2 regions of the Bradyrhizobium sp. UFLA05-112 genome follow, and region 2 is predicted to be linked to the other one. Evidence: riboswitches for the same ligand, from Rfam matches in the RefSeq annotation. Region 2 holds a riboswitch; the other holds the start of a gene.
What was found. A riboswitch is a leader RNA that binds a small molecule or an ion and turns the genes downstream of it on or off. The one in region 2 is predicted to bind S-adenosylmethionine.

Region 1 (8,226 bases), on a different contig from region 2:
GTAGTCGCGATTGGCACCGGACTGGCCGTGGCCTTGCAGCACGTGGCGGTGCTGCTCGGCAAGCGACAGGCGTCCCGCATACTGCACATGGCCGCGGTCGACGACGTAGGCGAGGGCGCTGACACGCTGCCGTGCATCGTTCTCGAGCCACACCGAGCGCATCACCTCGCGATAGACCGAGGTCACCTGTTCGCGCTCGCGCAGGTAAGCGACCACATCGGCACGGCTCTTCGCAGCGACACGGAAGGCGATGCCGCGGCAGGCGCCGCCGCGGTCGAGCCCGAGCACGAGGCCCGGCTTCTCGGGCGTGCCGCGATGGACGAAGGAATAGACGCAGAGTGCGCGATGCTCGCCGACCAGCCGCGCCGGCACGCGCTCCTCGAATGCGAAGCCCGGCCGCCACATCAGCGAGCCATAGCCGAACACCCAGAGGTCGCCGGTGGCCGTCGTGACGGAGGGGAGGGTGATTTCGGACATGTTTGGCACCGCTACCAGGGCCCGCCGCCCAGGCGAAGCGAATTCTCCACCCTCTGCAGCAAGCCGACCTCGCTTACATTTGCCATCATCTGGCGTCAAAGGGTCGCCGCATGTCCGATATGACCGTTGCCACCAGGCGGCGCCCCCGCTGGGGCCTTTTCATCGCGCCCGTCCTGCTCTTGATTCTCGCCGTCGCCTGGAGCGGCTTCTGGTTCTATGCCGCTTCTCAGGCCGAAGTGGCTGCCGACGCCTGGCGCGCCCAGGAGGCCAAGTCAGGCCGGATCTATGATTGCGCCAGGCGCTCGATCGCCGGTTTCCCGTTCCGCTTCGAGGTGCAGTGTTCCGGTGCCAGCGCGTCGCTGGTCTCGCAGACCGCGGGCAAGACGCCGTTTACGGCCAAGCTCGACAACATCCTGGTGGTCGCCCAGGTCTATGATCCCAAGCTCGTGATCGCCGAATTCACCACACCGGCGACGTTGACCGACGGCGTCACGCAGACGTCCTTCGTGGTGAACTGGAGCAAGGGTCGCAGCAGCGTGGTTGGGTTGCCGGCCGTGCCGGATCGCGCCTCGATCGTGTTTGACGATCCCGCCATCAATCGCGTCGATGGCTCGGTGCAGGTGCCAGTTGCAAAGGCCAAGCAGGTCGAGTTGCACGGACGCCTCGCCGAGGGATCCTCGCGCGACAATCCCATCGTCGAAACCGTGCTGCAGATCGCGCAAGGCAGCATCCAGGGCGTGCATCCGCTGCTGGCCGAGCCGTTCGAAGCAGACGTGCGCTCGAAGATCACGGGGCTAAAGGATCTGACGCCAAAGCCGTGGCCGCAGCGTTTCCGCGAGCTCCAGGCCGCCGGCGGCCATATCGAGATCGTGCAGTCGCGCATTCAGCAGGGCGAGATGATCGCGGTCGCTGCCGGCACGCTCGGTATCTCGCCGAACGGCCGCCTCGACGGCGAATTGCAGATGACGGTGACCGGCCTCGAGCGCGTGATTCCCGCGCTTGGCATCGACAAGATGCTGGAAGAGGGCGTGCCGCAGGCAACGCTGGACCGCGTCGCGCCGGGCGTGAAGTCGCAGGATCTCAACAACCTCTTCGGCGCGCTCGACCGCGCCATTCCCGGTCTCGGCAAGGTCGTGAAGCAGAACGCCAATGTCGGCGTCGCCGCCGGCATCAATGCGCTCGGCACCGAAAGCACGCTCGAGGGCAAGAAGGCGCGCAGCTTCCCGCTTCGCTTCGCCGATGGCGCGGTGATGCTCGGTACGCTGAAGGTCGCGCAGCTCCCGCCGCTGTATTAGGCGGTCTGCGAACGACAATGCTTAACCTCACCCTGAGGAGCCGCGCTTGCGCGGCGTCTCGAAGGGCGACGCCCCCAGTCGGGCCTTCATCCTTCGAGACGCGCGTTCCGCGCTCCTCAGGATGAGGGGCTGGCACCGCCGCCGTTGCAGCTACTGCTTCGTCAGCGGCGGATGCGGGCGGCCGAAGTCCGGCGCCGCCGAGTCCTGGCCGATCTCGACGATGCCGCGGCGGATGGCGCGGGTACGGGTGAAGTGGTCGAACAGGGCCTCGCCGTCGCCGCGGCGGATCGCACGCGTGAGCTTGGCGAGATCCTCGTTGAAGGTGCCCAGCATCTCCAGCACGGCCTCCTTGTTGGCGAGGAACACGTCGCGCCACATCGTCGGATCGGACGCCGCGATGCGTGTGAAGTCGCGAAAGCCGCCGGCGGAGAACTTGATCACCTCGGACTCCGTCACCTGTTGCAGCTCATCGGCGGTGCCGACGATGGTGTAGGCGATCAGATGCGGCAGATGGCTGGTGATCGCGAGCACGAGATCGTGATGATCCGGCGTCATGATCTCGACCTTGGCGCCGAGCGCGGCCCAGAACGCGCGCAAGCGATCGACGGCGGCTGCGTCGACGCCCTCCGGCGGTGTGAGGATGCACCAGCGGTTGATGAACAGCTCGGCGAAGCCGGAATCCGGGCCCGAATGCTCGGTGCCCGCCACCGGATGCGCGGGGACAAAGTGAATGCCCTGCGGCAGATGCGGCGCCATGTCCCTGACGATCGTGCCCTTCACCGAGCCAACGTCGGAGATGATCGCGCCCGGCTTCAGATGTGCTGATATCTCCTGCGCCACGGGGCCGCAGGCGCCGACGGGAATGCAGAGGATGACGAGGTCGGCATCCCTGACGGCCTCGACATTGGTCGCGACCACGCGGTCGACGATGCCGAGCTCTGCGACGCGGGCCCGCGTCTTCTCCGATCGCGCCGTTGTGACGATCTCGGACGCCAGGCCCTGAAGCTTCGCGGCACGCGCGATCGAGCCGCCGATCAGGCCGAAGCCGATCAGTGCGACGCGCTGGAAGTGCGGGGCGACGCTCATTTGCCGCCGCCCATGAAGTCGCGCAGGCCCTCGACCACGAGGCGGTTGGCCTCCTCGGTGCCGATGGTCATGCGCAGTGAATGGGGCAGGCCGTAATTCTTCAGCGCGCGCAGCACCAGTCCCCGCTTGGTCAGGAAGGCGTCGGCTTCGTCCGAGGTCTTGCCCTTCTCTGCCGGAAAATGAATCAGCACGAAGTTGGCAACGCTCGGCGTCACCTTCAGCCCGAGCTTGCCGATCTCCTCGGTCAGCCAGTTGCGCCAGGTCTCGGTGAACTGCTTCGACATCTGCTGATGCGCGGTGTCCTCGATCGCGGCGACCGCGGCATACATCGCCGGCGTCGAGACGTTGAACGGACCGCGGATGCGATTGACGGCGTCGATGATATGCGCCGGACCGAACATCCACCCGACGCGCAGCGCGGCGAGCCCGTGGATCTTGGAGAAGGTGTGGGTAACGACCGTGTTCTCAGTGGTCGCGACCAGCTCGATCCCCATTTCGTAGTCGTTGCGAGACACATAGTCGCAATAGGCGGCATCCAGCACCAGCAGCACGTGCGACGGCAGGCCGGCGCGCAGGCGCTTGACCTCGTCGAATGGCAGATAGGTGCCGGTCGGGTTGTTCGGGTTGGCGAGCCAGACGAGTTTGGTGCGCGGCGTCACCGCCTTCAGGATCGCGTCGACGTCGGCGGTGAAATTCGCCTCCGCCGCCACGATGTTCCTGGCACCGTTCGCCATGGTCGCGATCGGGTAGACGAGGAAGCCGTGGGTGGTGGAGATCGCTTCATCGCCCTGGCTGAGATAGGTGTGCGCGAGAAGATTGAGGATCTCGTCCGAGCCGGCGCCGCAGATGATGCGGTCGGGATCGAGGCCATAGCTGCGGCCGATCGCTTCGCGCAGCACGCGCGAGGTGCCTTCCGGATAGTCCTCCAGATGCGTCGCCACATGCGTGAAGGCCTCGATCGCCTTGGGCGAGGGTCCGAACGGCGTCTCGTTCGCCGACAGCTTGAACACCTTGCGGCCCGGCTCCGGCACCGGGCTCTTGCCGGGCGTATAGGGCGCAATATCGAGAATGCCGGGATTCGGCACGGGGCGGGACATCGTCTACTCCGGAAGGATGCGGGGCGGCCTTAAGCCTTCACATCAGATTTGGTCGACCCGTTCGGGGGCACCGTATAGCGCGTTGCATGGCCGCCGACGAGAGCCGACGAGCGGACCGAGGCGCCGGCCCGGATCAGGGCCATTTTAATTTTTTCGAAGCCGATGCCGGTCTCCGACACCAGCAGCGCAGCGCCGTCGAAGGCGGTATCGGGCACCGCGACGATGTCGGCGAGCGGCGCCAGCGCCCTCGCCGTGTCGGCGTTCCAGCCGGACACGCGCACGCTCCAGGTCTGGACCTCCGTGACCATGGCGTCGTCGGCAACCCGCGAGATCACGAAGACGGGCAGCGCGGCCGGATGGTCGGCGCGCTCGAGGAACGGCAGCCGCGCGATGATTTTCGGCGCGCCCTCGGCCTCGAGCTCGCTCCACCATGGCGTGCGGCTCGAGATCGCCGAGACCAGGGCCAGATCACCCTTCGATTTCGCCAGCGCCTCGACGGCGGCCTGCGCGCTGAAATGCGGCACATAGGGCGTGGTGAAGCCGAAATGGAAGCGCGCCGAATCCCGCATCGCGGACTCGCCGACCGAAACGTCGGCATGCACCGAGAATGGCGCCTGCACGTAAGTGAAGGTCGAGATGATGACGCGCCAGATGCTCTCGATGGTGTCGAGCGGCAGGATGCCGCGATGTCGCTCGACGAGGCGGCGCATCATGCTGGCCTCGCGCGCCGGCCGGAAAGCCGAGCCGACCTCCTGCGTCTGCTTCGCCTGGATCAGGCGATCGATGATGTCGCCGCGCTGCATCAGCAGGCGATGCACTTCCTCGTCGATCGCATCGATCTCCTTGCGCAATTCCTGCAACGATGGTGGCGCGGGCGGACGTTGGGACATTTGGGCCAGAGGCTGTTGAGAGGTCTTCAAAAGCGGATCGGCCGAGGCGGACCCGCGGGCGCTATGGGTCTTGATTAGGCAGGATGGACGCCGAAAGCAAAGAGAAATGACGGTCATTTCGCCTGACTTCGCAAGGCTCCCTTTTGGTTAATCGGTACAGCGGCTTGACGAAAACCGCTCCAGCAACTAGTTTTTGCCTGTTCCGTGGTCATTTGAGCCGGCCGGCTTGCAGCCACGTTAAAAAACTCGCTAAACAGGCCGGGGACGCATCCGATCCCGGCCGAACCTATCGTTCAGGCCGGGTTTTTCATGGCCTGATGTCAGCGGCGGCTTGAGGGCCGTCGCCAACGAGGTCGATGGTCAGATGGTTGGCGTCACGTCAGTACCGAGCCCCGCGATCGCCGAAGAGCGCTCGCACGAGGCGGATCATCCGAGTTCGCAGGTTGCGTATTTCGGCGCCGAGCATCCGTTGCCGCTCGATTGCGGCATCGATCTCAGCCCGTTCCAGATCGCCTACCAGACTTATGGCGAGCTCGATGCCGAGCGCTCCAACGCCGTGCTGATCTGCCATGCGCTGACCGGCGACCAGCATGTCGCGAATATCCACCCCGTCACCGGCAAGCCCGGATGGTGGGAGACCCTGGTCGGGTCCGGCCGGCCTCTTGATCCTCAACGCTACTTCATCATCTGCGCCAACGTGATCGGCGGCTGCATGGGCTCGACGGGACCTGCCTCGCTCAATCCGGCGACGGGCAAGGTGTGGGGCCTGGATTTTCCCATCATCACCATCCCCGACATGGTGCGCGCGCAGGCGATGCTGATCGACCGTCTCGGCATCGACACGCTGTTTGCCGTGGTCGGTGGCTCGATGGGCGGCATGCAGGTGCTGCAATGGACCGCGGCCTATCCTGAGCGCGTGTTCTCCGCGCTCGCGATCGCCTGCTCGACACGGCACTCCGCGCAGAACATCGCCTTCCACGAGCTCGGCCGCCAGGCCGTCATGGCCGATCCCGACTGGCACAACGGCCGCTATACCGATCACGGCATCCATCCGCATCGCGGGCTGGCGGTGGCGCGGATGGCTGCGCACATCACCTACCTCTCCGATGCCGCGCTGCACCGCAAGTTCGGCCGGCGCATGCAAGACCGCGAGCTGCCGACGTTCTCGTTCGATGCCGATTTTCAGGTCGAGAGCTATCTGCGCTACCAGGGCTCGTCCTTCGTCGAGCGTTTCGATGCCAACAGCTATCTCTATCTGACGCGGGCCATGGACTATTTCGACATCGCCGGCGACCATGACGGCGTGCTGGCGAAGGCGTTTGCCGGCGTCAAGACACGCTTCTGCGTGGTGTCCTTTACCAGCGACTGGCTGTTCCCGACCTCGGAATCGCGTGCGCTGGTGCACGCGCTCAACGCGTCGAGCGCGCGGGTGTCGTTCGCCGAGATCGAGACCGATCGCGGCCACGACGCCTTCCTGCTCGACGTCCCCGAATTCTTCGATATCTCACGCGCCTTCCTGCAATCCGCGGGCAAGGCGCGCGGCCTCAACGGCAAGGGCGGCTAGCCATGTCTGTACAGGAAGTGCTGCCGTTGGGCGGCCTTGCGACCGAACAGTCCGGCCAGTTTCGCGCCGACCATTTGCTGGTTGCGGAGATGGTCAAACACGGCTCGAAGGTGCTCGACGTGGGCTGTGGCGAAGGCGATCTGCTGCAGCTCCTGGAAAATCGCGGCATCGACGGTCGCGGCATCGAGCTGTCGCGCGAGGGCGTCAACCGCTGCGTCGCCAAGGGGCTCGCGGTGGTGCAGGGCGACGCCGACACCGACCTCTTCAACTACCCCGACGACGCCTTCGACTACGTCATCCTGTCGCAGACGCTCCAGGCGACGCGGCAGCCGAAGGTGGTGCTGGAAAATCTCCTGCGCATCGGCCACCGCGCCATCGTGTCGTTCCCGAACTTCGGCTACTGGAAGATGCGGTTGCAACTCCTGATCGGCGGCCACATGCCGCGCACGGAGAATCTGCCGGCGACATGGTACGACACTGCCAACATCCATTTCTGCACCATCAAGGATTTCGTCCAGCTCTGCGACGAGATCGGCGTGAAGATGGAGCGCGCCGAAGCGCTAGATCTCTACGGCCGTCCGCTGCGGCTCAGGCTGCCCTGGTGGGTATGGAATCTGTTCGGCGAGCAGGGCGTGTTTCTGCTGAGCCGCGGCGGCGGGAAGTAGTAGCCTCCCGTCATTGCGAGGAGCGAAGCGACGAAGCAATCCAGAGTCTTTCCGCGGCGAGAGTCTGGATTGCTTCGCTGCGCTCGCAGTGACGGAGTATGAGGTGACGCCTTCGCATCAATTCGCCGGCACCGACCGCGGATCGCGCACCGGCCATCGGCCCGCTTCCACCAGCGTGATGAACCGCTCCACCGTCTCGTTGAACAGCGCGGGCTCTTCGAGATTGAGCACGTGACCTGACTTCGGAAACATCGCAAGCCCCGCCGCCGGCAGATGCTTCTTCAGGAACAGGCTCGGCCCGATGCACGGGTCGTCCTCGTCGCCGCAGATGATCAGCGCGGGCGTGGCGACGCGCCCGATCGCGTCCGTCATCGTGTAGATCGAGGGACGTCCGCCCTGGAAGCCGCGCATGGTGTTGGCCGAGCCCCTGGAATCGTGGCGCGCGAGTGCGGCATAGAAATCGGCGTGGCCGCGCGGGTCCTTCACGAGGAAGGGGATCCGGCTCGGCGCCTCGCGCGTGACTTTCGCGACTTCCGCGGAGCCCAGCGTTTCGAACTGCTCGGCATTGGCGCGGCACTGCTTGCGCCAGGCTTCGAGGTTGTCGAGCTCCGAGCCTGAGCCGACGCCGGCCAGCGTCATCGACAGCGCGCGCTGTGGCGCGCTCAAGCCGATCTGAAGCGACGAATAGGCGCCCATCGAAAGCCCGACGAGATGAGCCTTGTCGATGCCGAGATGATCGAGCACGGCGAGCGCGTCGGTGTAGAAGTGTTTGTAAGTGTAGAGGTCGGCTGACGCGGGCACGTCCGACGGCGTATAGCCGCGTGCCGAATAGGAAATGCAGCGATGGCCGCGCGAGAAGTAACGCATCTGCGGCTCCCAATTGGTGTGGTCCGCCGCGAATTCGTGCAGGAAGATGATCGGGGTGCCGTGGCCCGTTTCCTCGAAATAGATGCCGACATCGTCTCTGGTCGTGGCGTGGGGCATTAACCGTCTCCCTCTTTCTGAGCCGTCGCGTTAAGCATCGCAGTTAATGCTGTGGGCAGCAATGCGGCAGCATCGGACCAGCATCGATGCAGGATCATCGCAGAAATTCCCTGAAGCGAATTTCTGCTATGCAGCATTGTGCCTTGCTCTCGCCACATCTGGACTTTC
Region 2 (4,645 bases):
GGAGCGCGACCGTAATGCGAGATTTGCCGATGCCCGGTTCGCCAGTGAGCATGACCACGCGTCCTTGACCGGACTTAACCTGGTGCCAGCGCCTGAGCAGCAAATCGAACTCCTCGCTTCGGCCGACGAGCGGCATCTGGCCTGAGCGCAACGCCTCGAAACGACTTTCTATAGAGCTCCTCCGCAGCGCCGCCCAGGACCGTGTCGGTCCGGCGAGGCCCTTGAGGTCCTTGGCCCCGAGATCCTGCAGTTCGAAGAGATCGCCGAGCAGCTTTCGAGTGCCCTCGCCAATGACCACGCAGTTCGGTTCGGCGATCGTCTGGAGGCGTGCGGCGAGGTTCGGCGTTTCGCCGACGATGCCGCGCTCCTGGGCTTCGCCCGATCCGATCAGGTCGCCGACCACGACCAAACCGGTTGCAATGCCAACGCGGGTTTGCAACGAAGCACGGGTCTGGAGCCCCGTCACCGCGGTGATCAGCGCCAGTCCCGCCCGTACGGCCCGCTCGGCGTCGTCCTCATGGGCCTTGGGGTAGCCGAAATACACAAGGACACCGTCACCCATGTATTTCGCCACAAACCCGTCGAAACGCCGCACGGTCTCGGCGACGCATCTCTGATACGCCGAAATAATCTCTCGCAACTCCTCCGGGTCCATGCGCGCAGAGAGCGCAGTGGAACCGACGAGATCTGTGAACATTACAGTCACCTGCCGCCGCTCGGCGTCGTGCCCCTGCTCAGGCGCAGCCCCGCGCGGCGGCGGGGGCGTTCCCGGCGCAGCAAGTTCGCTGATCGCGCGCAGCATTTTTCGGCGATGGCCGAGCAAAACCCCTATGTCCTTGAGATCCTGCTCAGTCAGATCTGGAAGCACGGAGATATCGATGCCGTTCTCGGCAAAGCGGTCCGCATACTCCGACAGTCCGAGCGAGGCCAGCCATTCCGTGATCGTACTCACCGGATGTCCCCTCACGGTTGGGTAGCCGGGGCACGCTACATCAAAACCAGATCAGCTTGAAGGAAATACGCCGATCTTGGGCGTGTCCGATGCGTGTTCCGCATCGTTTCTCCAAAAACGTTTGCAACAATCCTTCGGTCTATTGCGACGATCTCCATGCGATGTTTGAGAACATGCAATCCGTACTGGAGAGCCATTTCTATGTCAGCAAGTCAGCAAGTCAGACGGGGGGCGCGTCAAGGTGCGCGACACGTTGGCAGGCGCTAGTCGACTGCGCGAACCGCGGGCCCGCTGAAATTCTGCCAGTCATCAATCTCAAGATGGCGAGGTCGCTTAGTGTGAAAGTCGACAGCTGTCCTCGACCAGAGCCGTTCGGCGGATGCGTATTTCGATGCGCCTGCGGCTAGTCACCCAGCGCGCGCTCCAGAAGTTGGGCTCACGTGTGGTTCTGCACTCGTGCTTGATCCTGTTCGACCAGAACGTGACGTAGTTGAGCATACTTTGCTTTGTAGCCGGGGTTGAACCACCTCAGTTCAGTTGGCCCCTCCGCCTCTTTGTCCCAAACAAACCAAGCATAGGCCGTTGTCCCACCGCCTTTCGGCTCGACCCCGCTTGGGTAAAAGGTAATGCGCTCACTGAATACCCAGACGCGGGCGGGTGGCACTCTGGAAAAGATCGTATTCGCTCTGTTCGCGCCCTCTAAGAAGGCCAACCGCAGGAGAAGGGCGAGCTTTCGCTTCGCCAGCTTGACGCCGCTCGCGACAAAACCCTCGGCGCAATTATAGGGCGGATTGGTGATGATGTTGTCGGTCGTCTGCTCTGCACGGAGAAAGTCAACACCGGCTTCTCCATATCCTCGATCATACAAGTCAGAACTGCGAACAGGTTGGCCAGTCTGCTCCAGGACGCGGGACATGCTACCATCACCGCACGCGCACTCCCAAATTTCGCCGTTGAACTTTTCATTATCGATCAATGCGAACGTTGCCCAATCCGGCGTCGGGAAAAAGTCCGGTCCACCGAGGTCAGCGAACCTCTTCGCTGTCGGCTTGAAGCCGCCGTTCAGATTGTAAGTGAGATCGGTCACGCGAGATCTCCTTGCTGGAATAGGCAGAGTATCAGACTCGTTGATCTCGCAATTCCGCAAGGAGCTTCTGTGAGTCAAATTGACTCACCCGCTCCCTATCAATCCCTAAGAGCTTCCGATGGCGACCTGCTTCGAATATCCAAATGCTGATCGAAATGGGAAATCTGCTAGTACTCAAGTGCCTCGCAAAAAATGATGTAGAAGACATGCCACAGTAACCGGTACCGGTACCCTGGTCGCTCCAATCCCGGCTAAGCGCCCCGGGGGAGCCCACCCCCTCGGCGACAGCTGTCCACCGCGAGGGCAGCCAGAGCCGTTGGCGGAGCGTGTGCTCACGCGATCGGTGCTGGTCTTCTTGCGCCCGGCGTGATCGGCGGTCTGGCCGACCAGTCCGATTACGGGCGTTGACGGCGGCGGCGAGGCACAGCCACTTCAGCGCGCATCTCGTATTCTTCGATGATGAGACCGCCAAGCTCGCTGCCGTGGAAGATGCCCGTGAGCTGACGCTCGATAAACTTGTATTCGGCGCTGCCCTCGCGCGTGTGCTTCAAGCGATAGACCAGATCGGCGATCGTGTCTTCCAGCGCGATCTCTTCGGCGGTCTTCGGAACGTCAGGATCGTAAACAGTCATTGGCCCCTCGCGAGAGGGCGGCAGACGACCATCCTTCCACAGCAACCCATTTTCGTCGCAGGCATAGGGATCGCTACCGCACCGAATTATTCTACCCTAGCTGAGAGGAAACAACTACGGCGCAAAGTGCAGCCACCGTTACCCGCCGAACGGTAGAGGTGCCGACGGGCAGCACACTCTGATAAGGCAAAAATGAATGGCCGCGATTCCGAAAACGCGCACCGTACAGATTCTAAACGGTGGTTTAGCAAACTATAGCGGCTTGGCCTCCCGTCACTCCTCGGAGAAATTACCAAAAATGCTAGATGCTGGAGATACGACGAAGACCGCAGATTGGCGAAGCAAGTCATCGCGCGGCATGATGAGGCGCACGACCCGCAGGCCTCTTCTCTTTTCCAATTCGATCTGGCCCATCCTGGAGCGTCTCACGCGGCGATCTGGAATTTGACATGGTGTGCACACACGCTATTTATAAGTCTGCATCCTGAGAGGGCCTGATGGCCCCGCCAACCAGCCTTAGACCGGCAACGGTGGCACGACGATGTGGCCGCATGGGCAACAGTAGGTCGCAAGTCCTCCAGATGCGTGTGCAATCTCGGAGGATTTTTTTATGCTGCAATCACGACGTGGATTTCTGATCGGTGCAGGTAGCCTGCTGACGGCGGCGTTCGTTAGCGACGCGTGCTCCTTTATCCGCAGGACGAGCCAGCCTTTGCTGGCGTCGCCTTTGCAAGTGGTCGAGACCATGTACTGGCATGAAATTCCCGACGAGGGCTTTCAACTTACGCTAGGCCCGTGGAGCTTTGCGCCGCCCCCGCCGACGTGGCGTGAATTCTTTGTCAGCGAGGACATTCCACACCGGACCGACAAAGAGATTGAGACAATCTGTTGCTCTCACTTGATAGAACCGGGGGATTTCAACAAGCCAGTCCAAAGGCGCTACTGGGAGGACTGGTTCGATACCAAAGGCGGGCCGCTCGCCAAAGCTTATCACTTGCTAGAGAAAATCGATCTCGGCCCCGCGCGCGACTCTGGTCGCGGTCCGCTCCTCGAGTTCAACGTGGGATCCCATCCCGGCGACAACACCCATTACGTCAACGCGAAGGACATGCTTTCCCTGTCCCTGCTGCAAGCGCGGCTCATCGACCTCGGCATGCCGATCAAAATAGCGGAGGGCGCGTAGCGATGAGGGTCATGGCTGTTCACCTTGCATCAGGATTGCTTCCGGAGTCTGCCGGTGCGTTTTGCGACTCCGCCGCTGGTTTACCTGGGTCGCCCCTAAAAGCGCACCAGCGACTCGCGCTGAGTCGCCGCCACCGGTTCTGGTCGAGATCGTCGAAGTCGCCTCATAGTCCTCGCGCTGACCGAAGTGACGGTTGAGCGCGAAAAATTGGGCCGGGTTCAGGTACCCGATGGGACCCATGCGATCCCGACGTAGCCCCCCGGCCTGCCGGCTGGGCGCCCGCATCATCGTGTGCGGTCTGGCGATCCATTCAGGCGCCAGCTGCTCTGAGAAGACGCGCCACGGCAGTCGGATGCCACAAACCGCCGCGGGGCGCGCTGACGCCTTGCTGATTCAGCTCATGCGCAATAGCGCGAACGCTCGTGGCGCCCGTTCGCTTGATACTCTCGATGATACCTTGGAGATCGATTGCACGCCGCGCCGCCTTCTCCTTGATCTTGGCGACTGCTTCAGCGTTGCCTGTCTGCTTGCCGCGCAGAGCACGAGCGCCGTTCGGGTTACCAAGCCTCATGCCTTTGGCCTTCGCGGCGGCCAATGCCATCTTGGTGCGCTCGCCAATCAAACCGGCTTCCAACTCTGCGACCGCGGCCATCTGAGTGAGCAGAAACTTTCCTATTGGCCCCGGAGGAACACTCGGCAGGTCGCAGAACACCAAATCAACCTCGCTTGCGACAAGCGACCGCAGGAGGTCCACGTTGCGGGTCAATCGGTCCAGCTTCGCGAATATCAGT

Region 1: another riboswitch for S-adenosylmethionine. It lies ahead of metX (homoserine O-acetyltransferase MetX); the one in region 2 lies ahead of SO180_RS26640 (hypothetical protein).

Annotation. Positions count from the first base shown of each region.
Region 1 is NZ_JBANBK010000058.1:43,005-51,230, reverse strand. Features, by position in the region: gene SO180_RS28730 (gamma-glutamylcyclotransferase) at 1-477, opposite strand, end outside; gene SO180_RS28725 (DUF2125 domain-containing protein) at 588-1,772, shown strand; gene SO180_RS28720 (prephenate/arogenate dehydrogenase family protein) at 1,923-2,858, opposite strand; gene hisC (histidinol-phosphate transaminase) at 2,855-3,955, opposite strand; gene SO180_RS28710 (chorismate mutase) at 3,985-4,845, opposite strand; SAM riboswitch at 5,040-5,119, shown strand; gene metX (homoserine O-acetyltransferase MetX) at 5,210-6,409, shown strand; gene metW (methionine biosynthesis protein MetW) at 6,412-7,074, shown strand; gene SO180_RS28695 (alpha/beta fold hydrolase) at 7,192-8,058, opposite strand.
Region 2 is NZ_JBANBK010000051.1:57,586-62,230, reverse strand. Features, by position in the region: partial or broken gene SO180_RS26655 (adenylate/guanylate cyclase domain-containing protein) at 1-952, opposite strand, end outside; gene SO180_RS26650 (hypothetical protein) at 1,389-2,039, opposite strand; gene SO180_RS26645 (hypothetical protein) at 2,435-2,716, opposite strand; SAM-I-IV-variant riboswitch at 3,146-3,244, shown strand; gene SO180_RS26640 (hypothetical protein) at 3,282-3,854, shown strand; gene SO180_RS26635 (recombinase family protein) at 4,165-4,645, opposite strand, start outside.